3 regions of the Bradyrhizobium sp. ERR14 genome follow, and region 2 is predicted to be linked to each of the others. Evidence: predicted binding sites of a transcription regulator. Region 2 holds the regulator's gene; each other region holds the start of a gene.

Region 1 (10,179 bases), on a different contig from region 2:
CTTTGGCATAGGTCGCCTGCTCCGGGGTCAGATTGGTGTCGAGCAGGAGGCCGCCCATGCCGATGATGCCGTTCAGGGGGGTGCGGATTTCGTGCGAGGCCATCGCGAGGAAGCGCGATTTCGCGCGGTTGGCAGCGTCGGCCTGGTCGCGCGCGTCGGACAGAGCGCGTTCGGTCTCGGTGCGGTCGGTGACGTCGCGTCCCACGCTCTGCAATTCGGCGGGCTGTCCGGCATCGAGGCGGACATAGCCTTCGCGCCAGGCGATCCAGCGCGCGCCGAGCGGGGTTGCGATCTTCTGGTCGTGGATGCGTGTGCCGCTGCTTTCGCGGGCGCTGTCGCCCTGCTCCAGCACGTCGAAATCGAAACGCGTGCCGACCAGCGCGCTGCGCGCTTGTCCCGCGAGCGCGCAATAGGCTTCGTTGGCAAAGGTGATACGGCCATCGGTAGCGCGCAGCACGATGAGGTCGCCCTGTTGCTCGAACAGGCTGCGGGCGCGTTCTTCCGCTTCCTTCAGCTCCCAATTGCGGTCGATCAGCGCCTCGTTGTGGGCGGCGAGGGTGCGCAGCCGCTTGTTCACGAAACGCAGGCGCATGCTCAGCGTCGCAAGGCCGAGGCAGGCGAGCGCGAACAGGAAGCTCGCGCCGATCGCAAAGGTGTGGGGATCGTAGCCGGAGCTTTCGGACCGGCTGCCGGACACGAAACCATAGGCGCCGCCGAACGTCGCCGAGAAGATCATGAAAGAGCGGATCGCGAAGGCGATGCGGGGATGCTGTCGCCTGAAACGGCGCATGCGCACCTTGATCCGGAACGTCCGACCCATCGCACCGACCCCGACTCTTTCTCGAATCCCGCCACCCGCCGTCTGCGACGATGTCGCGCCGACCTTGCGAACAGCTTGAGGCTTTGGCGCTGCCTCCAAACAGGACTAACGAGGTGTTAACGCCTCACAGCCTGATCTCGGCGCGCTTCAGAGCGAGGCGGCCTGGAGCGGGAGCGGGCGATGGCCGCCATGGGCGCCGACGATCAGCGCCGCGGCCTCGCGCTGCGAGAACGACTTCGAGCGCACATAGATGCGGTAATCCGCCGGCCCTTCGGTGGAGAGATAGATCACCTGGCCGCCATCGACGGGCTGAGCGGCAATCGAGACCCGGCGCGTCGAGGGATTGGCCTGACAGGAATCCGGCTCGGAACCGAGACCGTCGTCGACCACGGCGAAGTCCGCAGTATCGGCATCGTCGGTGATCTGAACCCGCACCGTGGCCCGGGCGGGATCTTCGGTGAAGGCGACATGGACGGCGGCCGTCCAGAACAGGGAGGTGAGCTCGACCGAGGTTTCGCCGAGGGCGATGCAGGGATTCGAGACCGAACCGATCTCCGCGCGGGCGAACACCGCAGCCGCCAACAAGGGAACAACCGAGGCCAGGAACTTGAAACGCAACATGACACTCTACTCGCCGGGGCCCGGGGAACTCGTAATTGAAACTTAGCGGGCCTTATGGTTTGCAGAGCGTAAAGGAAACTCGTTACCGCCGGGTTGATGCGCGGAATGATCAAGCCATCTGCCGCACATCCTCCGCGAGTGCGCGGTAGGACAAGGCTTCGGCAAGATGCAGCCGGCCGATCTTGTCGGCGCGATCGAGGTCGGCCAGCGTGCGCGCCACCCGCAGCACGCGGTGATAGCCGCGCGCCGACAGCCGCATGGTCTCGGCGGCGTCGTGCAGCAACTTCTGGCCCTGCGCGTCCGGCTTTGCGATCTCCTCCAGCACGGAGGCTGGGGCCTCGGCATTGGTCCGAACCTTGGGCAGGCCGGCATCGGCATAACGCGCGAGCTGAATGTCGCGCGCCGCGGCCACGCGGGCGGCGACCTCGGCGGAGCCTTCCGCCGGCGGTGGCAGGATCAGATCCGCCGCGGTCACGGCCGGCACTTCGATGCGCAGGTCGATGCGGTCCATCAGCGGGCCGGAGATGCGCGCCTGATAGTCGCCGGTGCAGCGGTCGACGCGGCCGCGCTTGCAGGCATAGCCCGGCTCGAACGCGTTGCCGCAGCGGCACGGATTCATCGCCGCGACCAGCATGAAGCGGGCAGGGTAGGTGACGCGGTGATTGGCGCGCGACACCGCGACTTCGCCGTTCTCCAGCGGCTGCCGCAGTGAATCCAGCACGCGCGGATCGAACTCCGGCAATTCGTCGAGGAACAGCACGCCCTGATGCGCCAGCGAGATCTCGCCGGGTTTTGCACGCGTGCCGCCGCCGGTGAGCGCGGCCATGCTGGCGGAATGATGCGGCGAGCGGAACGGCCGCCGCGCGGTCAGCGCGCCGCCCTCGATCTCGCCGGCGACGGAGGCGATCATCGAGACCTCGAGCAGTTCGCTCGGTGACAGCGGCGGCAGGATCGAGGGCAGGCGCGCCGCCAGCATCGACTTGCCGGCGCCGGGCGCGCCGATCATGAGCAGATGATGCCCGCCGGCGGCGGCGATCTCCAGCGCGCGCTTGGCGCTTTCCTGACCCTTGATGTCGCGCAGGTCGAGCGTCGAGGCGGCGGGCTCATGCACCTTCGGTGATGGCCGCGACAGCACCTGCGTGCCCTTGAAGTGGTTGGCGATCTGGATCAACGAGCTTGCCGCGATGATCTGGATGTTCGGGCTCGCCCACGCCGCTTCGGAGCCGCACGAGACCGGGCAGATCAGCCCTTCCTCGCGCATATTGGCGCCGAACGCGGCGGGAAGAACGCCGGCCACGGGCGCGATCGAGCCGTCGAGGCCGAGCTCGCCGAGCACGGTGAAGCCGGTCAGCGCATCCGGCGGGATCGCGCCGATCGCCGCCATCAGGCCGAGTGCGATCGGCAGGTCGTAATGACTGCCTTCCTTCGGCAGGTCGGCCGGCGCCAGATTGACGATGATCCGCCGCGCCGGCAGCGCCAGGCCGGAGGCGATCAGCGCCGAGCGCACCCGCTCGCGCGCCTCCGACACCGCCTTGTCCGGCAGGCCGACGATCGCGAAGGCCGGCAGGCCCGGCGCGACCTGCACCTGCACGTCGACCGCACGGGCCTCGATCCCCTCAAAGGCGACGGTGGAAACCCGTTGAACCATGCTCAAACCAGCCTGCCCCTCTCGCACAATTAGGGGTAGCAGAGGCGGGCGGTTTCCGCAAGAACAATACGGGAACGATCTGGGACGGGGAGCAAGCCCTAACCAAACGTAAACACCACGCCGACACTAAGCCTCGAATGCCACCCTCTGTCCTCAGCACATTCCAACGAATGTCCGCTACTCCTAAGGCTGCGGGATGGGCCGTGGTCTAACGGGTGAACAATTCAAATGCTTGCAAATCGCCGGAGAAGCGAACGTCGGGTATGCAGCCGGCTCGCCAAGATCCATTTTGGCGCGGGCTCGCTGCCGCGGGACTGCACGATCACCGATATTTCGGATGGCGGCGTGAAAGTGGTGGCGGAATTCCTGGAAGTGCCGCCGCAATTCACCATCATCTTCGCACCCGATTATTCCCGCCAGTGCCGCCTGCGCTGGCGCATCGGCTGCGAATTCGGTGCCGAGTTCACCGACTAAAGCGCGACGCGATGAGGATGAATCGCATCGCGCTTTAGGTTATTGTTCAAGCATGATCTTTTCGGAAAACCGCTGCGCACTTTTCCGGATCATGCTTTGAGATCTCCCAAGCCGCGTCCTTAACGGGAATTTAGCGTTAATCGGTAAGCATCTCTGATCAGTTGCCGAGTGATCAGAGTATGTCCAAGCGTTCGTCCCTCGCCTCTCCCCCGGCGAGATTGCTGCTTCCCGCACTTCTGGTGCTCGCCTTGGGTGGCTGCCAGACCGCCGGCATCGAGGATGTGACCGGCGCGCTCGGTGTCAGATCGGAAACGGCCGTCAAGGCCGATGCCAAGCCGGAAATGGATGCGTTGCGCGAGCGCTATCGCGCCAAGCCCAGTGATCCCAACATTGCGCTCGCCTACGGCAAGGCGCTGCGCGAGTCCGGCCAGCGCGCGCAGGCGGTTGCGGTCATGGAGCAGGCGGTGCTCGCCCATCCCAGCAACAAGGCGCTGCTCGCCGGCTATGGCCGCGCGCTCGCCGACAGCGGCAATTTCCAGCAGGCCTTCGACGTCCTCAGCCGCGCGCATACGCCCGAGGATCCGGACTGGCGCATCCTGTCGGCGCAGGGTGCCGCGCTCGATCAGCTTGGCCGCAACGAGGAGGCGCAGCAATATTATGCCGCGGCGTTGAAGATCGTGCCGGACGAGCCGACCGTGCTGTCCAATCTCGGCCTGTCCTATATGCTGCAAAACAATTTGCCGAAGGCCGAACAGGTGCTCGGCCGCGCTTATCAGCGCAATCAGAACGATGCGCGGGTCCGCGCCAATCTCGCGCTCGTGCTGGGATTGCAGGGCCGCGAGGCCGAGGCCGAAATCCTCGTGAAGGCCGATTTGCCGCCGGACCAGGCCACGGCCAAGGTCGCGGCGCTGCGGCAGCTGCTGGCGAAGAAGCAGCAGCGGGCGGACAAGTAATCCGCCCCTCCTGGTGTACGCTTACGACGCCTTGCGATGCGGCGCCGAGTTGCGGCTTGACTTGCCCTTCAGCTTCTTCAGCAGCGGTCCGAGCAGCGAGCGCTTCGGCTTCTTCACCTCGCCGCGCCCGGCGAGGCGGTTCGCCATGTTCTGGAACAGCTCGGTGGTGCGGTGGCTCTTGGAGACCTCCGCGATCATCTGGCCGTTATTGGCTGCGGTGGAGAACAGTTTCGAATCGAACGGGATCACCGCGATCGGCTGGCTTTCCATCGTCTTGGCGAACGCCTTGACCTCGATCTCCGCGCGCTTGTGCATGCCGACCTGGTTGAGGCAGTACAACGGCGGCCGGTCGTTCGGCCGCGCCGCCTTCAGCACGCTCAGCATGTTCTTGGTGTTGCGCAAATTGGCGAGATCGGGCTCGGCCACGATGACGATGTCGTCGGCGTTCACCAGTGCGCGCCGCGTCCAGCCGGACCATTGGTGGGGAACGTCGAGCACGATGCAGGGCGTGGTCATGCGCAGCGTGTCGAACACGGCGTCGAAAGCTTCGGCGCCGAAATCATAGACGCGGTCGAGGGTGGCAGGCGCCGCGAGCAGGCTGAGGCGCTCGGTGCATTTGGAGAGCAGGCGCTCCATCAGCGCCGTGTCCGGCCGGTCCTGCGACAGCACCGCGTTGGCGATGCCCTGCACGGGGTCCTGGTTGTAGTCGAGGCCCGCGGTGCCAAAGGCGAGGTCGAGGTCGATCACGACGGAATCGAGCGCGAGGTCACGCGCGATGGTCCAGGCCACATTGTGCGCGACCGTGGAGGCGCCGACGCCGCCCTTGGCGCCGACCACCGCGATGACCCGGCCGGTGATGATGGCCTCGGAGGCCGAGAACAGGCTGCAGATCGAGCGGACGACATCGAGGGTTTCAACCGGTCCCACCACATAGTCGTTGACGCCGCGGCGCACCAGCTCGCGATAGGGTGCGGTGTAGTTGGGATTGCCGATCACGACCACGCGGGTGCCGGGGTCGCAGACGCCGGCGAGGTCGTCCAGTCCCTCGAGAATGTCGCGCGTACCGTCGGATTCGATCACGATCACGTTCGGCGTCGGCATCGATTCATAGACTTCGATCGCCGCGGCAAGGCCACCGTCCTTGGCGGTGAGGTGCGCCTTGGCGAGCCGGCGGTCCTGCCCTGCCGCGGTCACCGCGGCGAGCGTCTTCTCGGTCTCGCAAAAAGCCTGCACCGAGATGCGGGGAACCGGCGCAATGTGTTCCTCGGGGTGCTGCGGATCGTCCGCTTCTTCGTTGTGAATGCCCGTCATTTGCCTGTGTCGCTGAGCTTGGCCTTGTCGGCCTCGGAATTGAGAGTCGAGATCGCAGTGCCCTTGCGATAGCGATCAAAGGCGATGTCGCGCCGCGCGGTATAGGCCGGCGTCTCGGATCGCGGCTGCTCCAGGTCGGCCGGATTGTCGATCATCGCGGCGAGATTGCGCTGGCTGGCGCAGCCCAGATTGAAGTAGGGCCGGTTCTCGTTGTAGCCGGGATCGAGGATGTTAGGGCCGAGGTCTTCCGGCCACAGCCCGCAAGGGCCGGCGACCGCGGCGATCTTCGAATAGCTCAGACGGATGGTGGGCAGCAGCCCGGGATCCTCAGGGCGATAGGGGTGCTGGACGATGGCACGCGACGGCACGCCGCCGGATGCGAGCACGGAACGGATTTCCCGATAGGTCGCAGCCGCCGCGCGCGAATTCGCGCTGTCGACGGGAACGTCGACGACGACGGAGCCGGTGCCTTCTCGCACCCAGTCCCGGGCGATGCCCGCGACGTCCGAATGCTGTGCGGCCGACAGGCCACCCCTCGCCTTGCCGACGAAGATCACGATCGACTTCTTGCCTTCCTGCACCGCGATCGGGTGGCGCTGGCGATAGTCGGTCGGCACCGTCTGGGTGACGATCTCGCCGGTGGTGTTGCAGGCGCCCAGCATGACGGAGAGTCCCGTCAGTGCCAGCGCGACGCCCAGATTGCGACGTCGATCGGCTATCGTCTTCGTCATCGCTTCATCCCCTCTTGCCCCAAATCCCGCCCCGTTCCCCAGCCGTCCGTTCGTCTCAGTCGATGATGAAGCCGAAATCGCCGGGCGCGCCGGCGATCGGATCGACGCGACGCGCGATGCCATAGAGGCGGTTCATGCGGCCGAGCAGCGCGGTCTGCGCGTCCGAGGCCGGGGCGAAGCCGTCGTCGGGCCGCGCCAATTCCTTCTGGGCAACCGCGCGCACCACATAGGGCGTCACGATCACCATCAGCTCGGTCTCGTTGTTGACGAAGTCCTGGCTGCGGAACAGCGCGCCGATGATCGGCACCTGGTCGACGCCGGGCAGGCCGTTGATCGCCTGCTTGGTCTGTTGCTGGATCAGGCCGGCCATCGCCATCGAGCCGCCGGAGGGAATCTCCAGCGTCGTCTCGGCGCGGCGGGTCTGGATCGAGGGGATGGTGATCGAGTTGCTCGAGGTCGAGGACACCGCCTGCGTCAACGTGATCGAATTCGTATTCGACAGCTCCGAGACCTCGGTCATCACGCGCAGGCTGATGCGGCCTTCGCTGAGCACGACCGGGGTGAAGTTCAGGGAGATGCCGAACTTCTTGTAGGTGACCTGGGTGGTGCAGACGTGGGTGACCGGATCGCAGGAATAGCCTGCCGGAATCGGGAATTCGCCGCCGGCAATGAAGGTGGCGGATTCGCCTGAGATCGCGGTCAGGCTCGGTTCGGCGAGCGTGCGCATGACGCCGGCGCTTTCCATCGCGCGCATGGTGGCGCTGACGGTGGCGACGCCCTTGGCGAGGCCGGCAACGCCGAGCCCGTTGCTGCCGACGATCGGTCCGCCCGAGACCGAGAACGGGTTGGAATTGTTGAAATTCACCACCGCGGTGCCGGCGTTCAGGCTGGCGCTGAGATCGACGCCGAGCTGCTTGACGATGTCGCGGCGCACTTCGCCGACGACGACCTTGAGCATCACCTGGTCGCGGCCGCGCACGACGATGCTGTTGACGACCTTGTCCGAGCCGCCGACCAGCTTTGCGGCGACCTCGCCGGCCTGCTGGGCCTCGACCGGGCTCGACACCGATCCGGTCAGCATCACGCTGTCGCCGACGCCTTCGATCTGGACGCCCGGCAGCGACTGGCGCAGGGCCGCGCGCATGCCGTTGAGGTCGCGCTTCACTGCGATGTCATAGGAGGCGACCTGCTGGCCGTCGGCGGTGAAGAACACGACGTTGGTCTGGCCGACCTGACCGCCGATGATATAGGCGCGCTGGGCCGAGCGGATCACTGCATTGGCGATCTTGGGATCGGCCACCAGCACGTCCTTGACCTCGCGCGGCAGGTCGATGACGACGGATTTGCCGACGCCAAGAGAGAGAAAACGCGTCTTCGCCGGTGCGATGGTCGCGACCGACGACACGCCGAAATCCGGTGCCTGCATCGGCGCCTGGTCGCCGACCGGCGCATCCATCGCGCTGACGAGGTCGGGGGCTGCGAGCAGCCCCAGCATCAGCATCGTCCCCGTCCAGAACGAGCGCGTGCGCTTCCCCCGAAGGCGCACGCCCGTCCGATCATCCCCGTAGTTCATGCTATCCCCATCATCACTTCTGTGACGTCAATTGCCGTGCCTGCACCCCGTAGCGGATCACGTTCACGCCGCCCGCGCGCTTGATCCCCTGGTCCTCAGGCGTGCCGTCGACTGCGTTGGCATCGACGATGCTCCGCAGCGCGAGTTGGAGCGTGCCGCCCTGGCGCGCGGCTGCGAGCACTGCGACCTGATCGGGCCGGAGCTCGAGCGTGACGGTCTTGCCGACGACGGCGTTCTGGCCGTCCTTCTCCTTCGGCGCCTGGTCGATCGCGAGCACGCGGATATTCGTCAGGATGACCTCGGACAGGACGAGATCGTTGCCGCCGGTCGGACCGTTATTGTTGGCGCCGTCGGGGTTCTTCAGGCGGCGGGTCAGGACGATGTCGACGCGGTCATTTGGAAGGATGAAGCCGCCAGCGGCGGTCTCGGCTGAAATCTCGGTGGAAACGGCGCGCATCCCGGCGGGCAGGATCGCGGCCATGAAGCCGGAGCCGTCGGCCTTGACCAGCTTCTGCTCGCGGATCGGCTCGCCCTGCATCAGGGGGACGCGGGCGATCGAGCCGGCGATCTGGGTCTGCGCCTCGGGCCTGCTGTCGCGGCGGATGAAGGCGCTGCTCGCGGTCGCTGCCGGCCAGGCCTGCCATTGCAGGTCCTCGGGCTTCACGGCCTGGCCGAGCCCGATGTCGGACTTGGCGACGAGGACCTCGACGGTCGGCAGCTTCTCGGCGGCGGGCAGAACGGGTGCGGGCTTGTTGTCGAAGCCGCTCGCCAGATACGCCGCGACGCCGCCGGCGCCCAGCGCGATGACGAGAACGACAATGCGTGCGGTATTCATACGCTTTTACTCATACGCGGGGCACTCGAACCGCACCTGGCGTGTTCCCCCGCGTCGATGAGTAGGGAGTAAAAGTATAAGGGGTGTTGCGAGGCCGAATGCGATGGCCGGCCACGATGCTGGTTTTCGGCAGATGGTGAACGCGGCGTTATCCGGTCGGCCAGCGGCCCCGTAGATTCACGCAGTACGGAACGTCCGTTCGAAAGACATGCGCGGCGTCATGGTGAATGGGTGGTTAGTGGTGGGTGGGTGCGATCATGCCAATGGGATCGCAGCAGCGCTCCACAACATCGGTGTCGTCCCGGCGAACGCCGGGACCCATAGCCCCAGGGAGCAGTTTGACGAAGATTGAGCGCCCGGTACCGCGACCAAGCTCCCCGGATAGATTCCGCGGTATGGGTCCCGGCGTTCGCCGGGACGACGTTGAGGAGAGTTCGCGCTCCCCAACGTCATCATTGCAGAGTGCTACTTCGCCCGCTTCTGCTCGATCACGTCCCACACCTTCGCCGCAACGTCGGGGCCGCCGAGGCGCGCGATGGCGCGGATGCCGGTCGGCGAGGTCACGTTGATCTCGGTGAGGTTGCCGTTGATGACGTCGATGCCGACGAACAGCAGGCCGCGCTCACGCAGCGCCGGGCCGACGGTGGCGCAGATCTCGCGCTCGCGCGGGGTGAGCTCGGTCTCCTGCGCAGCGCCGCCGCGCACCATGTTGGAACGGAGGTCGTCGGTGGCGGGCACGCGGTTCACTGCGCCAGCGAACTCGCCGTTGACCAGGATGATGCGCTTGTCGCCGTGCTTCACCTCGGGGATGAATTGCTGGATCACCCAGGGCTCCCGGAACGTCACCGAGAACATGTCGAACAGCGAGCCGAAATTCATGTCCTGCGGCATCACGCGGAATACCGCCGCGCCGCCATGGCCGTGCAGCGGCTTCATGACGACGGCGCCGTGCTTGTCGCGGAACGCGTTGATCTCATCTAAGTCGCGCGAGATCAGGGTCGGCGGCATCAGCTGCGGAAAATTCATCACGAACAGCTTTTCCGGCGCATTGCGCACGGAAGCTGGATCGTTGACCACCAGCGTCTTCGGATGGATGCGCTCCAGAAGATGCGTCGAGGTGATGTAGGCGAGGTCGAACGGCGGGTCCTGGCGCAGCAGCACCACGTCAAAGCCGTTCAGCGCCTCGCGCCTGGGCTCGCCGAGCGTGAAATGG
Region 2 (10,179 bases):
GTGCTCTTTGCCGTAGAAGCGTTTGTCATCCCGTCATATCTGGAAGAGTGGGGAGAAATGCTGCTGGGTCTGGCTCTTGTGCTGGCGCCTTGGACCATTGGCTATGAGTCAGCATCAGCCACGGTGAGCAGCGTATTGTCGGGCATATTGGTGATCTTGCTCGGCGGCTGGGAACTGATGACCGATCGTGACTTCACCGCCTGGTGGCACGATCGCTGGCATCATCCAGCCGGCTGACAAGAGCGGTTAGCCGAACTTCGCCGACCTCTATCCACTGACGGTCGGAGAGGGGGGATTTGGCTCCGGCATTCCGAAGGAAATGTGCGGTGCAGGGCCTCGCGGTCCTGCACCAGGTCATCCCATCACAAGCCATCACAATGCGGCTCTGGGCTCGATCGGTTGCCAGATGCTGATCTTGCGCGTCTCCGGCATCAGGAAGACAGCGAGCACGAAGCACACCGCGGGGACCACGATCGGGTAGATCAGTGCGTAGCCGATGCTGCCGGTCGCGGCGAATGCCGCCGAGGTGATGAACGGCACCAATCCGCCACCCCAGCCGTTGCCGATGTGGTACGGCACGGAGACCGACGTGTACCTGATCCTGGCGGGGAAGAATTCTGCCAGAAATGCGCCGACCGGCCCGTACACCATCCCGACGTAGCAAACGAGGATGAAGATGATGAAGATAGCGGTCGGATAGTTGATGTTTCCGGGCTGCGTGACCGATCCCAGCCACAGATACAGCGGATAGTACGTGATCGCGGCGAGCAGCATGCCTCCGAGGATCACCGGCTTGCGGCCGATCTGATCCGACAGCCAGCCAAAGAAGATCAGGCTCGGCGTTGCAATGAGCAATGCTGCTCCCACGATGTAGGCCGAGGTCAGCGGGTCCACCTTGGAGACCTGCTGCAGAAAGTATAGCGCCCAGAATTGACCACTGTACCAGACCACGCCCTGTCCGATCAGGACCACGATGGCGATCCCGATGTATTTGATGTTCGAGCTGAGGAAGGCCTCCTTCCACGGATTCCTCGTCATATTTCCGCGGGCCTTGATCTCCTGGAAGATCGGCGTCTCCTGGAGCTGGAGGCGAATATAGATCGCGATGGCCACCAGCAGGAAGGACACCAGGAACGGAATGCGCCACGCCCATTCGTCGAAGGCCTGATTGCCGGCATAGGTTCGGGTCAGGATGATGACTGCCAGCGATACCACGATCCCGAGAGTCGGAGAGGTCTGTAGCCAGCCGGTGTAGTAGCCGCGCTTGTCGTCAGGCACATGCTCGGCAACATAGGTGATGGCGCCACCATATTCGCCGCCCAGGCACAGCCCCTGGATCATGCGCAAGCCGAAGAGAAGGATCGCAGCCGTCAGCCCGATCGACTGGTAGGTTGGGATCAATCCGATCGCTCCCGTGCCCAGTCCCATTCCGCTGAGCGTGACGAGAAACGTATATTTGCGGCCGACCCGGTCACCCATCCATCCGAACAGGAATGCTCCCACCGGACGGATCAGAAATCCTGCCGTGAACAGCGCGATCGTGCTGAGCAGGGCGGCGATGGGGTGGGACTGCTCAAAGAACTTGACCGATAGAACTGCGGCCAGGCTGCCAAAGATATAGAAATCATACCATTCGATGATGTTTCCTACCGACGCAGCGATGATCACGCGGCGAAAATCGCTCGGTACCTGCATGTGCGCCTCCTATGGTTTCAAAACGCCTCCTCGCTTGATTCAGCGTCGATCTTCTCGCGGAGAGCGTGATGCGCGGCGTTGCAGGCGCCAATTCAAAGAGTTGCGTCGGCAACGTCTGACCTCAGGCGCGTTTGGCGCCACCTGAGAAGAGCTCCGGCGGCCTTAGAGCCGCGAGCCACCACTGCCTGCCCGTCTGTCAGGGAGGCGGGGAACCGTAGTGTAATCCCACCACGGGCTGCCAACTTATGAGACTTTCGGCTCAATCGATCTGACACGGGGCGTTTTTGCGACAGAGATCGCAAGGACTCGAATTGTCCGCGACGTCTGGTAACCAGCGAACGGAAAGGCGTCTCAGGCGTTGTGAGGGGGCCGGAAAAGGAACCCACCATGCAGAATATCGCAGAGCATATGGAAGTCATCGGCGCCGACGGCGTCCACGTCGGCACGGTCGATCGCGTCGAAGGCAATCGCATCAAGTTGACCAAGAAGGACAGCGGTGAGGGTAGCCACAAAGGCCATCATCATTTCATCGACAAGGGTCTCGTTGCCGATGTCGAGGGTAACAAGGTGCGGCTCTCTGCCAAGGCGTCGGTCGCCGTGACCATGGAAGAGGAAAAGTAGGGCGCCTTCTCGCGTTCCCGATCTGTACCGCTATTCGCGCGGTCGCACGTTCCGGTAGCCTCACTGCCAGTCGCGTCGCGTTAGGTGCAGGGATATGGCGGAGCCGGGCCGGCCAATACGCTCCCAGGGAGTTGCCGGGACGTGGCCGGTCGGCCGTGCTGCACCGGCTGGCGGCTTTGCCCCCGCGGGCTTTGGAGCTTGGCCGGCAATCGTCGAGACGCTGCGTGAATGGGCCCGCGCCGAGGCCGGCGCGGGGCGACTGTTGCCGTGGGTGCCGGTCGCCTTCGGCGGCGGCATCGCCCTTTATTTTGCCGCCGATCATGAGCCAGTGCTGTGGGTCGTTGCCGCGACGGCGATCGCGCTCACGTTTGGCGCGATCCTGTTGCGGCGGAGCCGGCTCTTTGCGCCTGCGATCATGATTGCGGCGGTCGCTTCCGGCTTTGCCGTGGCGACCTGGAAGACGGCGCGCATCGCCCACCCCGTGCTGGCCAAGCCGCTCTATTCGGTGTCGCTGTCGGGTTTCGTCGAGGCCCGCGATATCCGCGAGCGCACCGATCGTTTCGTGCTGCGCGTCACCGCGATGGAGGCGCAGCGCAGCGAGGTCAAGCTGGAGCGCGTCCGGCTGTCGGTGCGCAAGGGCACTGCACCCGAGGTCGGCAGCTTCGTGCAGCTCAAGGCGCGGCTGATGCCGCCGCTTTCGCCGGTGCGTCCCGGCAGCTACGACTTTTCGCGCGACATGTTCTTTCAGGGCATCGGCGCTTCCGGCTTCGTGATGGGCGCGATCACGGCCTCAATCCCGCCCGATGCCGGTGGCCTGCGGCTGCGCTATGCCGCCTTCATGCAAGGCCTGCGCGATACGATCGATGCGCGCATCCGGGCCACGCTTGAGGGCGATAACCGCGCGATCGCGACAGCGCTGCTCACCGGGCGGCGCGATGCGATTTCCACGCCGGTCAACGACGCGATGTTCATCTCGGGGCTCGGGCACGTGCTCTCGATCTCCGGCTATCACATGGCGGTCGTCGCCGGCGTGGTCTTCTTCGCGGTGCGCGCATTGCTGGCCTTGATCCCGGGACTTGCGGCCGGCTTTGCCATCAAGAAATGGTCGGCGGCCGCAGCGCTGGTCGCGGCTGCGTTTTATCTGCTGCTGTCGGGCGCGGAGGTCGCGACACAGAGATCGTTCTTCATGACGGCGGTGGTGCTGATCGCAGTGATGGTCGATCGCCGCGCCATCACCTTCCGCACGCTCGCAGTGGCGGCGCTGATCGTGCTCGCGGTCGCACCGGAGGCGCTGGTGCATCCGAGTTTTCAGATGTCGTTCGCCGCGACGCTCGGACTTGTTGCGCTGGTGCAGATCGGCATGCCGAACCTGTTTGCGTCCCCCGATCATTCGGCGACAGCGCGGATCGCGCTGTGGGGCGGCCGCGAGATCGCGATGCTGTTCCTGGCCTCGCTGATCGCAGGGCTTGCGACCACGCCCTACGCCGCCTTCCACTTCCACCGCGTCACGCCCTACGGCGTGCTCGCCAACCTCGGCGCGATGCCGGTGGTCTCTGCGCTGGTGATGCCGGCGGGGCTGTTGGGCCTGCTCGCAGCGCCGTTCGGGCTCGACGGCGTGTTCTGGTGGCTGATGGGGATCGGGATCGACTGGATGGTCGCGGTCTCGCGCTGGGTGGCGGCACTGCCGGGCGCGGTCGGCCGCATCCCGGCCTTCGGCATCGCGCCGCTGATCGCAGCGAGCCTGGGGGTCATCGTGATGGGCCTGTTGCGCACGCCCCTGCGCTGGGGCGGTGCCGTGGTGCTGCTGCTTTCCATCGGTTGGGGGCTGTCGGTGCGGCAGCCCGATATCCTGATCGCCGGGGACGGCGCGAGCGTCGCGGTGCGGGGCGCGGACGGGCGTTTGCATCTGATCAGGGCAGGCAAGGACAATTTCCTGCTGAAGGAGTGGTTGTCTGCCGACGCTGATCCGCGCGATGCCGGCAGTAGCGCGCTGGCGAGCGGCATATCGTGCGACGAGTCCGGCTGCGTGACGCCGCTCGCCGACGGACGGCTGGTCGCGCTGGCCTCGCGCATCGACGCGTTGGCGGACGATTGCAGCCGCGCCGCGCTGGTGGTGACGTCGCGGCCCGCGCCGCCGGATTGTGCCGCGATGGTGGTGGATCGGCAGCGGCTCGCTCGCCAGGGCGCGCTGGCATTGACGCAGCGCGGCGACGGCTTTTCGGTTCAGGCGGTGAGGGCGAGCGGCACGAACCGCCCGTGGTCACCGGCCGGTGTCGGCGAAGGTGATTTCGACGGCAGCCTCGTGCCGAAGGCGGCTCCCCGCACCCGCGATGCAACGCCATCGGAGACAGACTTGCAGGCCGACGATTGACGCCATCGATTACAGATACCAGGCCAGCACGGCCTCGAGCCTTGCGTTGCCGATGACTGGCAGGGCCACCATCCGGTTCAGCCCGGCTGCGCAGGCCTCGGACCCGGCGATCGAGCCGTCATGGGTGAGATCGTCGTTGAGCGCGGGCATGCCGGTGGCCCAGGCGCCGCCGATGCTGCCTTCGCCTCGGGCGATGGATTTGTCCGCATAGCGTGCGGCAAGGTCGGTCTGCGCGCTGCAATCGCCGGCGCGAAAGACCAGTGCCGAACGGGCCTCGTTCGGGACCCAGATCTCGAAGCGTCGCGCAATCGGCGTTGCCTGCGCCGAGAGGAATGTCAAAACCCAGGTCTGGTCGGTGCCGGTTCGGTAGGGTACGCCGACCCCCAGATTGATCCCGACCTTGGCGGCGTCCTCCCAGCGCAGGAAGCTCTTGGCGTCGTGCAGGTCCTTGATGATCAGCGGCAGGCCCGCCTTCCAGGTGCGTCCGGGCAGGCCGAAGCCGCGAGGAAACCTGGTGTGGCGGGAGTTGAATTCGAACATGTCCGCCGCGCCGTAATAGCCGTCGACGAGGCCCATCTCGTGGGAGAGATCAGGATCGTTGTGCCAGAGCTCGATCGCGCCGACATGCGCCTCGTCGTCGCCGCAGAACAGCACCATCACGGCTTGCAGGAATTCGCCTGCGAACACCGGCACCGCCACGCCGCAGGTGAGGCCGGCCGCGACGGCCTGATCGATCCGCTTGAAATAGGAGTTGGCGAATTTCGTGAGGATGACGGGATGGCCGCAGGCCCAGGCCTTGCCTGGAAGCCCCTCGTCATATCCGAAGTGCAGCTCTTCGCTGACGGCCTTGAACGCGGACAGCCCTTCATCGTAGAGGCCGCCGCCGAATTCCAGCCGCATGCGCGTCCGGTCAGGCACCCAGAGTTCAACGACGCGAATGAAGGTTTTCATCGAGCGTGTCCGCCGCCTCAAACCACGACAGCATCGGTCATTTGGCTGCGGAGCGGACGTTCAAAATTCAGGCAGCACGGCTCAAACTTCGTGCGGCGACGAGGCGAGGCGGCGGCGCTCGCCGATCGAATTTCATGAAACAAAAACCCACCGGGCTCGCCGGCCTCGGCCGGCGACGGCATTTCAATCCTGGCCCTCGGCTTATCGGGCGGAGGGCGTCAGCCGATCGGCAGTCGTGTGACCGTCGGGCGACTGTCGGCGATGATCTGCGGCTTGTGCTCGCGCTCGCCGATCGGCTGGGTCACCGGCAGTTGCAGCACGGTTGCGCGCTGGCCTTCGACCAGTTGCGTCACCAGCACGGATTTGCCGTCCGGGAATTCGATCGCGTCATGATGGCGATCGGGAATGTGCGGATCGATCTTGCCGAACTTGCCGACGCGGGAGTTGACGGTGCGCGTCCAGATCCAGCGGTTGTCGTAACGGACGTCGTCGGCGAAGGCGAGCTCCGTCCCCGGCAGCAGGCAGACCGCGACGGAGAGATCGGCTTCGGAGGCGAAGCCGCGCGTCGAGGTGCCGCGGAATGTTGTCGTAACGATCGTCTCGCCGACTTCTGCGGGGCGCGTCGCGACGGCATGCAGGCTGTAGTCACACATCGGGTGCTCCTCAATGCAGAGATAGCGACCCGCACCTCTTTCGGAGGCGCAGGCCCCTACCAGAGTGGAAGCACGTGACGGTCTGCTCGGTTGTAGGCAAATCTGCGGCTGGGATCCGCGAGCCCCGATCACATTATCTTTTCCATCTTTTCCGAATTTGTTAGGAACAAAGTCGGCTTCCGTGCATTTGGCAGCCGCGTCTCGACAACCGCGCGTGTCAACGACCGGCGGAGTGATGCGATTGCGCGGCAACGCGATGCTGGTGATGCGATCAGCGTTGCTGCGGCTGCACTCAAACGAGCTGCGCATTTGGGCCGTCCCCCCTCGAACTCGAAAGGCCGCGAAGCGATGTTGCGTCGCGCGGCCTGCCGAGGATGTCGCGAAAGGAGGAGGGGCCGGACAATCTGTGCGATACCAGAAAGACTATCCAGCCGGAGCGGACCGTTATCCGCTCCAATCTCTGATCGGCGAGGCCGATCGAAGGCGCGCGCGAGGCGCTAAAGACTTCAGTATCGAGTACTTCCGGTATCAGTACTTGCGGTAAAGCCCGATCAGCTTGCCCTGAATCTTCACGCGGTTCGGCGGCAGGATGCGCACCTCATAAGCGGCATTGGCGGGCTCCAGCGCGATCGAGGCGCCGCGGCGGCGGAAGCGCTTGAGCGTGGCTTCCTCGTCGTCGATCAGTGCCACCACGATGTCGCCGGTATCGGCGCTCTCGTTGCGCTGGATCAGCGCCATGTCGCCGTCGAGGATGCCGGCCTCGACCATGGAATCACCGCGCACTTCGAGCGCGTAATGCTCGCCGGAGCCGAGCATGTCGGGCGGCACGCTGATCGTGTGGCTGCGGGTCTGCAAAGCCTCGATCGGAGTACCGGCCGCGATGCGGCCCATCACGGGCACCGCAACGGGTCGCTCGCCCTCGTCCGCGGACGGGCTGGAGCTCGCGCGTAGCTTGCCGAGATTGCCCTCGATGACGCTTGGCGTGAAGCCGCGTCGGTTGCCGGCGGCAGCCTGGAGCTCCGGCAGCTTGATCACTTCAATGGCCCGGGCGCGGTTGGGCAGGCGGCGGATGAAGCCGCGCTCCTCGAGCGCGGTGATCAGGCGATGGATGCCTGACTTCGAGCGCAGGTCGAGCGCATCCTTCATCTCGTCGAAGGACGGCGGCACGCCGCTTTCCTTCAAGCGCTCGCTGATGAACCGCAGAAGCTCGTATTGTTTGCGCGTTAACATCTCGAACAAAGTCCCCCGGTTGATGTCGTTCGATTCCGAGACGATGAGTTCAGCGATAAGCGGCTACATCTCGAAACAAATCATGAACGGACACTATATGTTCGATATGTGTTCCGCAACTGCTTAATTTACCGTGAACAGAACGAAACTCACGGAATGCGTGTGGCGGCGCAGTTCAGACGGGGAGCCGCAGCACCTCGCAGGGGCTGCCGGCCTCGGCCTTCAGCGCAAACGGTGCGCGCACGAGAAGTACCTGTGCTGCAGCAAGATTCGCAAGCAGAGAGGAGTCCTGATGGCTGACGGGAAGGGCGACGAGCGCGCCATCGTCGCGCTTTTCCAGGCGCGCGCGCAGATAATCCTCGCGCTGGTCGTTGGCGCCGAGATCGCGGCCCAGCACGACGCGCTCGCGATGATGATGAATCACGGAACGGCCTGATAGCGCGCGAATCAGCGGCACCATGAACAGGAAGGCGCAGACGTAGGACGACACGGGATTGCCGGGCAGGCCGATGACGCCCATCGCCCCTAACCGCCCGTGCATCATCGGCTTGCCGGGCCGCATCGCGATCTTCCAGAACGCCATCGCGATGCCTTCGTCCTTGAGCGCCTGCTGGACCAGATCGTGGTCGCCGACCGATGCGCCTCCGGTCGTGACCAGGATGTCGGCGCCGCTTTCACGCGCGCGGCGGATGCCGGCGGTGGTGGCCTCCAGCGTATCGGCGGCGACACCGAGGTCGATGGTCTCGGCGCCTTCGCTGCGGGCGAGCGCGTGCAGGGCATAGCCGTTGGAATAGACGATCTGGCCGTGCCCGGGCGTTGAGCCCGGCATCACCAGTTCGTCGCCGGTGGCGAGAATCGCGACCTTCGGACGGCGGCAAACGGCGAGTTGCGGGTGGTTCATTCCGGCGGCGAGGGCGAGATCGCGCTCCGTCAGACGGGTTCCCTTGCGCAGGAGAACGTCGCCCTCGCGGAAATCGACGCCGGCGGGGCGGATGTGCCGACCCACGATCGCGGCTTCCTTGATCGTTATGTGCTTGCCTTCGGCGATCGTGTCCTCCTGGATCACGACCGCATCCGCGCCGTCCGGAACGACGCCGCCGGTGAAGATCCGTACGGCTTCGCCGGCGCCGACCTTTCCCGTGAACGGACGGCCCGCTGCGACCTCACCGATCATCGTCAGCCTGGAATCCATTGTTGCCGCATCGGCCGCGCGCACGGCATAGCCGTCCATCGCCGACATCGCCTGGGGCGGCTGGGTGCGCCGCGCAGCGACGTCCTGCGCGAGCACGCGATGGTAGGCTTCGTCGAGTGAAACCATCTCTGCAGGCAGCGGCTCTGCACCCGCCAGCACCGTAGCAAGGGCGTCGGAAACCGGCATCAAGGCCACGGCGAAACTCCTGCTCGGCACGTTCGGATGAAATGTTCCGACAGTCTTCTAGCCGAGCGCGGGGGCAGAGGCAAAATGGCGGAGCGGGCAGGATTTATCCTGCCGCATCCGGCCCAGAATGGAAGGCAGGCTCAGGCTTGGCGTGGCATGATCCAGAGAACGAGACCGATCGGCAGGAGGGTGGCCATGGCGAGGACGAGAATGACGAGCGCCACGGCCAGCATCGCTCAACTCCCGCTCGGCCGGTCCGGCCCGGCGTCCAGCGCGACGTCGGGAGCCTTCGGCCCTTGATCCTTGTCGGGCAGCGGATCGGCCTGGGATTTCAGGTCGGCGGCCTTGCTGATCAGCTTGGCGGAAAGGTCCGAATCCGAGGTGGTTCTTGCGAATTCGAGCAGGAGAGAGGCTTGCTTGGTGAGATAGGTTTTGCCCAGCACGTGCATAAGTCCGGTGTAGAAGTCCCAACGGACTCAAGAGTCCGTAAGGGGCCATTCCGTTCCCGGAACTCCGTACAAAAATACACAAAGCGCTCTGGTTCCTCATTTTGGGCAAAAATTGGTTCCGGAAGACTTGTGCGACGTTGGCGTCTCCCGCTGCGCGGAGATCGTCAGATGCCCAATGCCGTCAAGGCGTTCCCGACGTCGCGCGGCGACGTCACATGCACCGCTGTCAGTCCGCGCGACCGCGCGCCTTCAACATTCTCGGCGAGATCGTCGAAGAAAACGATACGTCCTGCGGGCACGCCGATGGCGGCGACGACATGGTCGAAGGCTTCCGCATCCGGTTTGCGCAGGCCGATGCTGGACGACAGATATAGCGCGCGGAAATGGCCGAGCAGTTCGCCGTATTCCTTCGAGAAATAGTCGACATGCGGCCGGTTGGTGTTGGAGAAGGCGTAGAGCGGCATCTGCTTCGCCGCGCGCGGCAGCAGCTCGGCGATGTCAGGCATCTCGCCGGCGAAGATCGCGTTCCAGCCTTCCAGGAACTGGGCGTCCGAAATGCCGATGCCGAGCGAAGCACGCAGCGAGGCGAAATAGTCCTCGTCGCTGATCTTGCCGACCTCGTGCAGCCGGTAAGCCTCATCACGCACATAGCGCGCGACGATGGCCTCGGGCTGGCAGCCGGCATGTCCCGCCCAGCAGGCGATCGCCTTGGAGAAGTCGATGTCGAGCACCACGCGCCCGAGATCGAACAGAAGCGCATCCGCGCTGCCGGGAGAAAGCGAGTTCACTTGCATCCTTTCACTCAGTATCGATAGGGATCGTGGTCGAATA
Region 3 (10,179 bases), 120 kb from region 2:
GCTGATCGAGGAGCTTCCGCACATCGCGGACGAGGAACGCGCCGAGGTGATCGACATCATTCCCGGCATCACCCGCGTGATCCTGCATTACGGCTTCATGCAGAACCCGACGATCTATGAAGGCCTGAATCTCGTCTGTCGCCAGAGCAAGCTGCCCGGCATCGACCTCTCCGACATCACCTATTACGTCGGCCGCGAGACCATCATTCCCAGCGAGGACATTCCCGGCATGTGGGTCTGGCGCGAAGGCGTGTTCGCCTTCCTGCAGCGCAACGCCGAACGATCGGCCGCGTTCTTCGGCGTGCCGACCAAGCAGGTGGTAGAGTTCGGCACGGAGCTGGAGATTTAGGGCATGGCGCGTAGCCCGGATGGAGCGCAGCGCAATCCGGGACTTTTGAGCCTTGCGAGAACCCGGATTTCGCTTCGCTCCATCCAGGATACAAGCCTGACCTTGAAGCCATGACAACCAGTGACGCTCCTTCCTTGAAGCTGAAGCCACGCCTGCCGGTCTCGGCCGATCAGGTGCAAGCGATCATCCGCCGGATATACCCGCAGGCATCGCTGCTCGGCATCACAGAGCTACATGGCGGGGAGATCAGCACCGTGCTCGAGATCGCGCTGGCGGATGCGCGCCCCTGCATCCTCAAGGTCTATCCGGAATCGCTGCAATGGAAGATGGCCAAGGAGGTTTACGTCCTGGGGCTCCTGCGAGACCTCGGCACGTCCATTCCCAAAATCCTGCTTGCCGACGACACGCGAACGGCGATCGAGCTGAACTATCTGCTCATGACCCGGCTCGACGGCACGGTACTCGGCCGACGCGAGGCAACGCTGTCGGAGACCGAGCTGTTTGCGATCTACGCCGAGATGGGCGCGACGCTACGCCGGATCAACGACGTCGCCCTCGACAGCTTTGGCTATATCGGCCCCAACGGCGTCTGGACGGCGCATCCGAGCAACCAGGCCTACATGTCGGCGCAGTTCGACCGAAAGCTCAGGGAGTTTCTCACACGCGGCGGCGATCCAGCTTTAGCCGAGCGTCTTCGCGACAGCGTCACGGCACGACAGCAACTGTTCGAGGCAGCAATCACCCCTCGACTGTGCCACTACGATTTCCATGCTGGCAATGTGCTGGTGACGTCGCAGGGCGCACCACGCCTGACGGGCATCGTCGACTTCGAGAACGCGACATCGGGCGATCCGTTGATGGATATCGCGAAGGCGCTGTACTATTTCACGCCGAAGGATGCGCCAAAGCGCGACGGATTGCTCGCCGGCTGTGGTCAGATGGGGCGCCCCGACTGGCAGGAGACGCTCGATCTCTATCGGCTGTACTGCACGCTGGAGCTCTGGTGCTGGATGGCACAGATCGGCAAGCGAGAGGCGCTTGCCGACCTCACGAGCGAGCTTGCGAACGGCGTGTAGAACGGGGCATCACGCCCCGTTCCCGTTCTCGCCATTCCCGCTCTCGGCCTCTTCGGTGATGTGCTCGACCGAGACGACATGCTCGTCCTCGGCGGTGTCGAACACGATCACGCCTTGCGTCGAGCGGCCGGCGATGCGGATGCCTTCGACCGGGCAGCGGATCAGCTGGCCCTTGTCGGTGACCAGCATGATCTGGTCGGCATCTTCCACCGGGAAGGACGCGACCAGATTGCCGTTGCGGTTGTTGACGCTCATGGCGACGATGCCTTTGCCGCCGCGGCCGGTGGTGCGGTACTCGTAGGACAATGTCCGCTTGCCATAACCGTTGACGGAGACGGTGAGCACGACCTGCTCCTGCGCCGACATCTCGGCGTAACGCTCCTGCGCGAGCTGGAAGCTGCCGGAGGTCTCCTCGGCCTCGGCGTCCGCGGCGGCCTCTTCGGCCGCAGCTTCGCCGGCGACGGCGCGGCGCATCTTCAGGTAGGCCGAGCGCTCGTCCGAGGTGGTCTCGACATGGCGCAGGATCGCCAGCGAGATCACCTTGTCGCCTTCGCCGAGCGCGATTCCGCGCACGCCCATCGAGGTGCGCCCGGTGAACACGCGCACATCGGGGACCGGGAAGCGGATACACTGGCCGCCGGCGGCGGTCAGCAGCACGTCGTCGCGCTCGGTGCAGATCTGCACGTCGACGATCGACTCGCCGTCATCCAGCTTCATGGCGATGATGCCGGAGCGGCGGACGTCGACGAAGTCTGACAGCTTGTTGCGGCGGACATTGCCGCCTGTCGTGGCGAACATCACGTCGAGCTCGCCCCAGGTGGATTCGTCCTCCGGCAGCGGCATGATGGTGGTGATGCGCTCGCCCTGCTCCAGCGGCAGGATGTTGATCAGCGCCTTGCCGCGCGCGTTCGGCGCGGCCATCGGCAGACGCCAGACCTTCTCCTTGTAAACCTGGCCGCGCGAGGAGAAGAACAGCACCGGCGTGTGCGTGGAGGCCACGAACAGGCGGCTGACGAAATCCTCGTCGCGGGTCTGCATGCCGGCGCGGCCCTTGCCACCGCGGCGCTGCGCCCGGTAGGCCGACAGCGGCACACGCTTGACGTAGCCGGCGTGGGACACCGTGACGACCATGTCCTCGCGCTGGATCAGGTCCTCGTCCTCGACCTCGCCTTCCTGCTCGATGATGACGGTGCGCCGCGGCGTGGCGAACTCGGCCTTCACCTCGGCGAGCTCGGTCTTGATGATGCCCAGCACGCGCTCGCGCGAGCGCAGGATGTCGAGATAATCGGCGATCTCGCCGGCAAGCTTGTCGAGCTCGTCGCGGATTTCGTCGCGGCCGAGTGCGGTGAGACGCTGAAGGCGCAGGTCGAGAATGGCCCTCGCCTGCTCCATCGAAAGCCGGATCGTGCCGTCCGCGCTGATGCGGTGACGAGGATCGTCGATCAGGGTCAGCATGTCCTCGACGTCCCGGGCCGGCCAGTCGCGCGACATCAGCGTGTCGCGCGCGGTGGTCGGGTCCGGCGAGGTCCGGATCACGCGGATCATCTCGTCGATATTGGCCACCGCGATTGCCAGACCGACCAGGATATGGGCGCGGTCGCGCGCCTTGGCGAGCAGGTACTTGGTGCGCCGCGTGACGACCCGCTCACGGAAGTCGACGAAGATCGCGAGCAGGTCCTTCAGATGCATGATCCGAGGACGGCCGCTGTCGAGCGCCACCATGTTGACGCCGAAGCTGGTCTGCAGCGGCGTGAAACGGTACAGCTGGTTCAGCACCACATCCGGCACGGCGTCGCGCTTCAATTCGATGACGACGCGGTAGCCTTCGCGATCCGATTCATCGCGCAGGTCGCCGATGCCCTCGATCTTCTTTTCCTTCACCAGCTCGGCGATGCGCTCGACCATCGTCGCCTTGTTCACCTGGTAGGGAATCTCGGTGATGATGAGCGCCTCACGCTCCTTGCGGATGGTCTCGATCGCGACCTTGCCGCGCATGACGATCGAGCCGCGGCCGAGGTGATAGGCGGAGCGGATGCCCTGCCGTCCGAGAATGACGCCGCCGGTCGGGAAATCCGGTCCGGGCACGATGTTGATGAGCTCGTCGATGGTGAGCGCGGGGTTGTCGATCAGCGCGACGCAGGCGTCGATGACCTCGCCGAGATTGTGCGGCGGGATATTGGTCGCCATGCCGACCGCGATGCCGCCGGCGCCGTTGACGAGAAGGTTCGGGAACTTGGCCGGCAAGACCGACGGCTCGGTCTCGTTGTTGTCGTAGTTCGGCTGGAAGTCGACGGTGTCCTTGTCGATGTCGGCCAGCAGAGCCAGCGCGGCCTTGGTCAGGCGCGCTTCGGTGTAACGATAGGCAGCCGGGGGATCGCCGTCGACCGAGCCGAAATTGCCCTGGCCGTCGATCAACGGCACGCGCATCGAGAAGTCCTGCGCCATGCGGACCATGGCGTCGTAAATCGACTGGTCGCCGTGCGGGTGATACTTACCGATGACGTCACCGACCACGCGGGCGGATTTGACGTACTTCTTGTCGGGCGTGTGCCCCTGCTCGTTCATCGAGAACAGGATGCGGCGGTGCACCGGCTTCAGACCGTCGCGGGCATCAGGCAGCGCCCGCGCCACGATCACGCTCATGGCGTAGTCGAGATAGGACTTCTTCATCTCCTCGAAGATGGAGACGGGGCGAATATCCGAGGGTTGCCCCGGCTGGTCGCCGGGCTTGTCGTCGTCGTCAGCCAAGGGGAAATCCGGTGAGGTTTTATCTGGGAATCATATAGCGCATCGAGACCCTGATAACCACCCTCGCAGGCTTCAGGGAAGCGCTTTTTCCGCTTATTTTTCCAATAGCTTACGGCCTTAAGGGGAGCGTCTCGGAGGGACCGGGAACAGGCCTTCCGAAATCGCCTCTGGGACCCCTGTCGATCGCGCGTCAACGCGCCCTTCGACGCGATTGCGCTGGGCAATCCGAGTTCAACCCAAACATGAAGCGGGCCTGGAAAACCCGAGCCCTTCCTGCCGATTAGTAAGGTTTGCTGACACGAAATGAGAAGGCGCCGCTCAGCCGGCAGCGCCCCCTGATCGTCCGGTCCGTTCTCAGAACGGGATGTCGTCGTCCATGTCGCTGTTGCGGCCACCGCCGCCGGCGGCGACGGGACGGCGCGGCGCGCTGCTGACTGGACCGGAGGAGCCGAAATCGCCGCCCGGCTCGTCGCCGAAGCTGCCGCCTCCTCCGCCGCCGCCACGGCCATCGAGCATCGTGAGCGTCGAATTGAAGCCCTGGAGCACGACCTCGGTCGAGTACTTCTCGACGCCGCTCTGGTCGGTCCATTTGCGGGTCTGGAGCGCGCCCTCGATGTAAACCTTCGCGCCCTTCTTCAGGTATTGCTCGGCGACCTTGCAGAGCCCTTCATTGAAGATCACGACGCGATGCCACTCGGTCTTTTCCTTGCGCTCGCCGCTGTTCTTGTCGCGCCAGGTCTCGGAGGTGGCGATGCTCAGATTCGCGATCGGCCGCCCGTCCTGGGTGCGGCGGATTTCAGGATCCTTGCCGAGATTTCCAACCAGAATGACCTTGTTGACGCTTCCCGCCATCGCCGCTCTCCACTCCGAATGCCACTGAATTTCCTAAGGCCGAGCGCGCTGCCCGCGTTCCTCTGCGCCCTGTTAAGGCGACCCTATACGCTTGCAGGGGCTGATCAGCCCATCACCCCCGAGGTTATCCCCACATATAGCACCGACCGGCGATTTGTTCCAGATTTGTTCCTGCAGAAATCGCCGCCAAATGTGGAGACGCGATGGCATCCAGATGGCGCTGCGATGGCAATCGGGATGGAACCAAATCGGGTTCCCGTGAACGGCAAAAACTACTTAACATTCATTAAGTTAGAGGTAGGTCGATTACATCCAACTGTTGCACTCCGGGCACGGACTCTGCCGCAGAATCGAGCTATCGTCGTGCCTGGAATTGATGCAATGGGCCTCGCGCCTGATCGTCCGCCTTGGGGAACTCAGAGAGGCGGACACGACTGGGGAGATTACAGTGAAGAAGATTTTGTTTGGCTTCGCCGGCGCGGTTGCGCTGACCCTCTCGGCTCCGGCCGGTGCTGCGGATCTCGCAGCGCGTCCCTATACAAAGGCGCCGGTCGCGCCCCCCGCTCCGATCTATACCTGGACCGGCTTCTACCTCGGTGTGCAGGGCGGTGGTGCCTGGGGCCGCAGCGACGAAACCTTCTTTGGCGGTCCGAATACGGCGCTCTTTGCGGGAAGTCAGAACTACGACACCACCGGCGGCTTTGTCGGTGGCGTGGTCGGCTACAACTGGCAGGCGGCCAACTGGGTGTTCGGCATCGAGGGCGACTATCATTGGGCTGACATCAACGGTCGTTCGGCCGAGATCAATGCCGGCCTCGGCGACACCTATTTCACGAGAATCCGCGGCTTCGGCGACATCAAGGGCCGTCTCGGCTACTCGACCGGCCCCGCTCTCTTCTTCGTCAGCGGCGGCGCTGCGGTCGGCGACATTCAGCATCGCTACGATGGCGTCCCCGGAAACGTCTTCATCCAGAACAACACCCGCTGGGGTTGGACCGTCGGCGCCGGCGCGGAATACATGTTCGCTCCGAACTGGTCGGCCAAGGTCGAATACAACTATATCGATTTCGGCAAGAGCACGATTCAGTACAGCCCCGTCGTGACCAACCGGTCCGAGTGGACCGATACCGTCCACACGGTCAAGGCAGGCGTGAATTATCACTTCAACTGGGGTGCGCAGGGCGTCGCGCGGTACTGATATCCCTCTGACATCATTGACGTCTAAGGCCGGCCTCGCGCCGGCCTTTTTCGTTTGGCGCGACATGAACGGGGGGCAATAAGTCAGTAACCATCACCTTTTCGACTGCTGTGGCTTTTCGGAGACACAACTTGCGGCTTTAGTGGTGTAAGCACGGCATTAGTTGGGCCGTTGAGTCCGCTGCCCTTCCGGTCAGGAAGGCAACAACAGAAACTGGGACTGGGATTAGTTGAAAATGAAGAAGGTTTTGTTGGCTTCGGCCTGTTTGTTCGCTCTCGCTGCGCCCGCTTCGGCGGCCGACCTCGCAGCCCGCCCCTACACCAAGGCTCCGATCGCTCCGGCGGCTGCCGTCTACAACTGGACCGGCTTCTATCTCGGTATCGTCGGTGGCGGCGCCTGGGAAAACGCTTCCGGCGACCCGAAGATGAAGGGTGGCTTCGTCGGCGGCACCGCCGGCTACAACTGGCAGGCCGGCAACGTCGTGTTCGGCATCGAGGCTGATGGTTCCTGGGCTGACGTCAGCGCCTCGGCGACTGCTCTCGGCATCACCGTGTCGTCCAAGACCGACGCGCTCGGCACCGTCCGCGGCCGCATCGGCTGGGCCGTCAACAACGTGCTGTTCTACGGCACCGGTGGTTACGCCTGGATCGACAACAAGGTCAGCGTCAGCGCGCTCGGCGTGACCGTCTCCGACAGCAAGTTCCACTCGGGCTGGACCGTCGGCGCCGGCGTCGAGGCGTTCTTCGCTCCGCAGTGGTCGGTCAAGGGCGAGTACCTCTATCGCAGCCTCGGCGGCGAGACCTACTTCTCCGGTCTCGGCGCTCCGGTCACCACCGGCACGCTCAACTTCCACACCGTGCAGGTCGGCGTGAACTATCACTTCGGCGCCCCGGTTGTTGCCAAGTACTAAGCTACACTTCAACGCCTCGCGTTACGAAAGGCCGGCCTCGCGCCGGCCTTTTTGTTTCTTGCGCGCCAACCGGCTCGCTCGCGTTTTCGCAGAGATGTGGCCCCCGGGTGACACAACCTTTGGCTTTAATGGTGTAAAGCAATGACATTAGTCGGGTCATAGGTCCGCTGGCTCTTCCGCTTTTCGGAAGGTCAGAAAGAAACGGAACTGGGGAATGGATATGAAGAAGCTTTTGCTGGCTTCGGCCAGCTTGTTCGCACTTAGCGCGTTGGCACCCGCCTCGGCGGCCGATTTGGCGGCCCGCCCCTACACCAAGGCTCCGGTCGCGCCGATCGCGATGTACAATTGGAGCGGTTTCTACATCGGTATCAACGGCGGCGGCGCCTCGAGCCGCAACTGCTGGGACGTCAACAATATCTTCGGCATTGCCGGTCCGGACACGGCTGAAGGCTGTCACAATGCGACCGGCGGCGTCGTCGGCGGCCAGGTCGGCTACCGCTGGCAGTCGGCCAATTGGGTGTTTGGTCTCGAAGCTCAGGGCGACTGGGCCAACCTGAAGGGCTCGAATACGAGCTTGGTGCTTGGCCCGCTGGTCAACCAGACCAAGATCGACGCAATTGGCCTGTTCACCGGCCAAGTCGGCTATGCCTGGAACAACGTGCTCTGGTACGTGAAGGGTGGCGCGGCCGTCACGCACGCCAAATATAACGGTCTGCTGGGTGGCGTCGTCCTCGACAGCGCGAGCGAGACCCGCTGGGGTGGCGCGGTCGGCACCGGCATCGAATTCGGCTTCGCACCGAACTGGTCTGTTGCGATCGAATACGACCACCTGTTCATGGGCAAGCGCAACAACTCGTTCACGATCCTCGGCGTCAACGACCGCATCGACCGGATCAAGCAGGACGTCGACATGGGTACCGTCCGCCTCAACTACACCTTCGGCGGCCCCGTGGTCGCCCGGTATTGATCTGAAGTCCTGATCGCTACCGACGTCCCATCGTCACGAAAGGCCGGCCTCGCGCCGGCCTTTTTGTTTTTGCGAGCACGCTAGTCGCGCAGTTCCGCAACGCCCCTGCTGCCAGATGCCGCCAGCGCGCCAACATTCCGTTGACGATTCGCAAGTCCCACTGGAAATCCGTCTCCGTTCTTCCTACGTTCGCTGACAACCCCATCGGCGCCGATCCCGGTTCCGGGCGAGCGCGCCTTTTTTATTGGCGCGGTCGCGCACCCATGGGATTCCTTGAGGGCAACTCGGATGGATGAAGTGATCAAGGCGAAGCGCCAACAACAGAACGCGGGCTCCAGCCTGCGCGCAATTACTATCCGTGGCGCGCGCGAGCACAACCTCAAGAACATCGACGTCGAGATTCCCCGCGACAAGCTGGTGGTGTTCACCGGCCTCTCCGGCTCCGGCAAATCCTCTCTCGCCTTCGACACGATCTATGCCGAGGGCCAGCGCCGCTACGTCGAATCGCTGTCGGCCTATGCGCGCCAGTTCCTCGAGATGATGCAGAAGCCTGATGTCGACCAGATCGACGGCCTGTCGCCGGCGATCTCGATCGAGCAGAAGACGACGTCGAAGAACCCGCGCTCCACCGTCGGCACCGTGACCGAGATCTACGACTACATGCGCCTGCTCTGGGCGCGCGTCGGCGTGCCCTATTCGCCGGCCACCGGCCTGCCGATCGAGAGCCAGACCGTGTCGCAAATGGTCGACCGCGTGCTGGCGCTGCCCGAGGGCACCCGCCTCTATCTGCTCGCGCCGGTCGTGCGCGGCCGCAAGGGCGAGTACCGCAAGGAGCTCGCCGAATGGCTCAAGAAGGGCTTTCAGCGCGTCAAGATCGACGGCACTTTCCATGAGCTCGCCGAGGCGCCGACGCTCGACAAGAAATTCCCGCACGACATCGACGTCGTCGTCGACCGCATCGTGGTGCGCGCCGACATCGGCCAGCGCCTCGCCGAGAGCTTTGAGACCGCGCTGAAGCTCGCCGAGGGCCTTGCCGTCGTCGAGTTCGCCGACGCACCCGCGGCCGCGCCCGCCGAGGAGAAAAAGAAGACGGCGAAGATCCACGACAAGAGCGGCCCCGAGCGCATCCTGTTCTCGGAAAAGTTCGCCTGCCCGGTCTCCGGCTTCACCATCCCCGAGGTCGAGCCGCGCCTGTTCTCGTTCAACAACCCCTACGGCGCGTGTCCGGCCTGCGGCGGCCTCGGCGTCGAGCAGCATGTCGACGAGGACCTCGTCATCCCCGACAAGGAGCTCGCCATCGGCAAGGGCGCGATTGCGCCCTGGGCCAAGTCGTCGTCGCCCTATTACGTGCAGACGCTGACCGCACTCGGCAAGCACTACAAGTTCACGCTGACCACCAAGTGGAAGGACCTGGCCAAGAAGACGCAGAACGCGATCCTCCACGGCTCCGGCGAGGACGAGATCAAGTTCTCCTACGAGGACGGGGTGCGCTCCTACGACACCAAGAAGCCGTTCGAGGGCGTCATCACCAACATCAACCGCCGCTACCGCGAGACCGAGAGCGAGTGGGCGCGTGAGGAGCTGGCGAAGTATTTCCACGACGTGCCCTGCGAGGGCTGCAAGGGCTTTCGGCTCAAGCCCGAGGCGCTCTGCGTCAAGATCGGCGGCAAGCATATCGGCGAGATTTCCGAGCTGTCGGTGAAGGGCGCCGGTGCATGGTTCGAGACCGTGCCGGGGGCGCTGAACGCGCAGCAGAACGAGATCGCCGGCCGCATTCTCAAGGAGATCCGCGAACGTCTCACCTTCCTGCTCGACGTCGGCCTCAACTACCTCACGCTGTCCCGCTCCTCCGGCACGCTGTCCGGCGGCGAGAGCCAGCGCATTCGCCTGGCCTCGCAGATCGGCTCGGGCCTGACCGGTGTGCTCTACGTGCTGGACGAGCCCTCGATCGGCCTGCACCAGCGCGACAACGCGCGCCTGCTCGACACCCTCAAGCGGCTGCGCGACCTCGGCAACACCGTGATCGTGGTCGAGCATGACGAGGACGCCATTCTGCTCGCCGACCACGTCCTCGACATC

Evidence for each region. Region 2 encodes LexA, which represses DNA repair genes until DNA is damaged. Its sites were predicted from a motif close to TGTTCNNNNTGTGTTCNG; they were not measured.
Region 1: the regulator LexA is predicted to act here: its motif matches at 3,149-3,166, upstream of GGD62_RS11925 (YifB family Mg chelatase-like AAA ATPase).
Region 3: the regulator LexA is predicted to act here: its motif matches at 8,276-8,293, upstream of uvrA (excinuclease ABC subunit UvrA).

What each region holds. Positions count from the first base shown of each region.
Region 1 is NZ_JACIHD010000003.1:447,357-457,535, reverse strand. Features, by position in the region: gene GGD62_RS11935 (PAS domain-containing hybrid sensor histidine kinase/response regulator) at 1-820, opposite strand, end outside; gene GGD62_RS11930 (hypothetical protein) at 968-1,441, opposite strand; gene GGD62_RS11925 (YifB family Mg chelatase-like AAA ATPase) at 1,551-3,089, opposite strand; gene GGD62_RS11920 (PilZ domain-containing protein) at 3,318-3,563, shown strand; gene GGD62_RS11915 (tetratricopeptide repeat protein) at 3,743-4,516, shown strand; gene GGD62_RS11910 (AAA family ATPase) at 4,538-5,827, opposite strand; gene GGD62_RS11905 (CpaD family pilus assembly protein) at 5,824-6,558, opposite strand; gene GGD62_RS11900 (type II and III secretion system protein family protein) at 6,614-8,131, opposite strand; gene cpaB (Flp pilus assembly protein CpaB) at 8,145-8,966, opposite strand; gene gshB (glutathione synthase) at 9,432-10,179, opposite strand, start outside.
Region 2 is NZ_JACIHD010000001.1:1,039,235-1,049,413, reverse strand. Features, by position in the region: gene GGD62_RS05185 (SPW repeat protein) at 1-237, shown strand, start outside; gene GGD62_RS05180 (MFS transporter) at 373-1,695, opposite strand; gene GGD62_RS05175 (DUF2171 domain-containing protein) at 2,083-2,316, shown strand; gene GGD62_RS05170 (ComEC/Rec2 family competence protein) at 2,411-4,687, shown strand; gene GGD62_RS05165 (GAF domain-containing protein) at 4,697-5,638, opposite strand; gene GGD62_RS05160 (hypothetical protein) at 5,857-6,291, opposite strand; gene lexA (transcriptional repressor LexA) at 6,820-7,521, opposite strand; gene glp (gephyrin-like molybdotransferase Glp) at 7,697-8,908, opposite strand; gene GGD62_RS05145 (hypothetical protein) at 9,136-9,342, opposite strand; gene GGD62_RS05140 (HAD family phosphatase) at 9,513-10,142, opposite strand; gene GGD62_RS05135 (alpha-hydroxy acid oxidase) at 10,151-10,179, opposite strand, start outside.
Region 3 is NZ_JACIHD010000001.1:918,465-928,643, forward strand. Features, by position in the region: gene GGD62_RS04580 (potassium transporter Kup) at 1-349, shown strand, start outside; gene GGD62_RS04585 (phosphotransferase family protein) at 484-1,425, shown strand; gene gyrA (DNA gyrase subunit A) at 1,435-4,173, opposite strand; gene GGD62_RS04595 (single-stranded DNA-binding protein) at 4,528-5,025, opposite strand; gene GGD62_RS04600 (outer membrane protein) at 5,474-6,223, shown strand; gene GGD62_RS04605 (outer membrane protein) at 6,459-7,133, shown strand; gene GGD62_RS04610 (outer membrane protein) at 7,354-8,100, shown strand; gene uvrA (excinuclease ABC subunit UvrA) at 8,389-10,179, shown strand, end outside.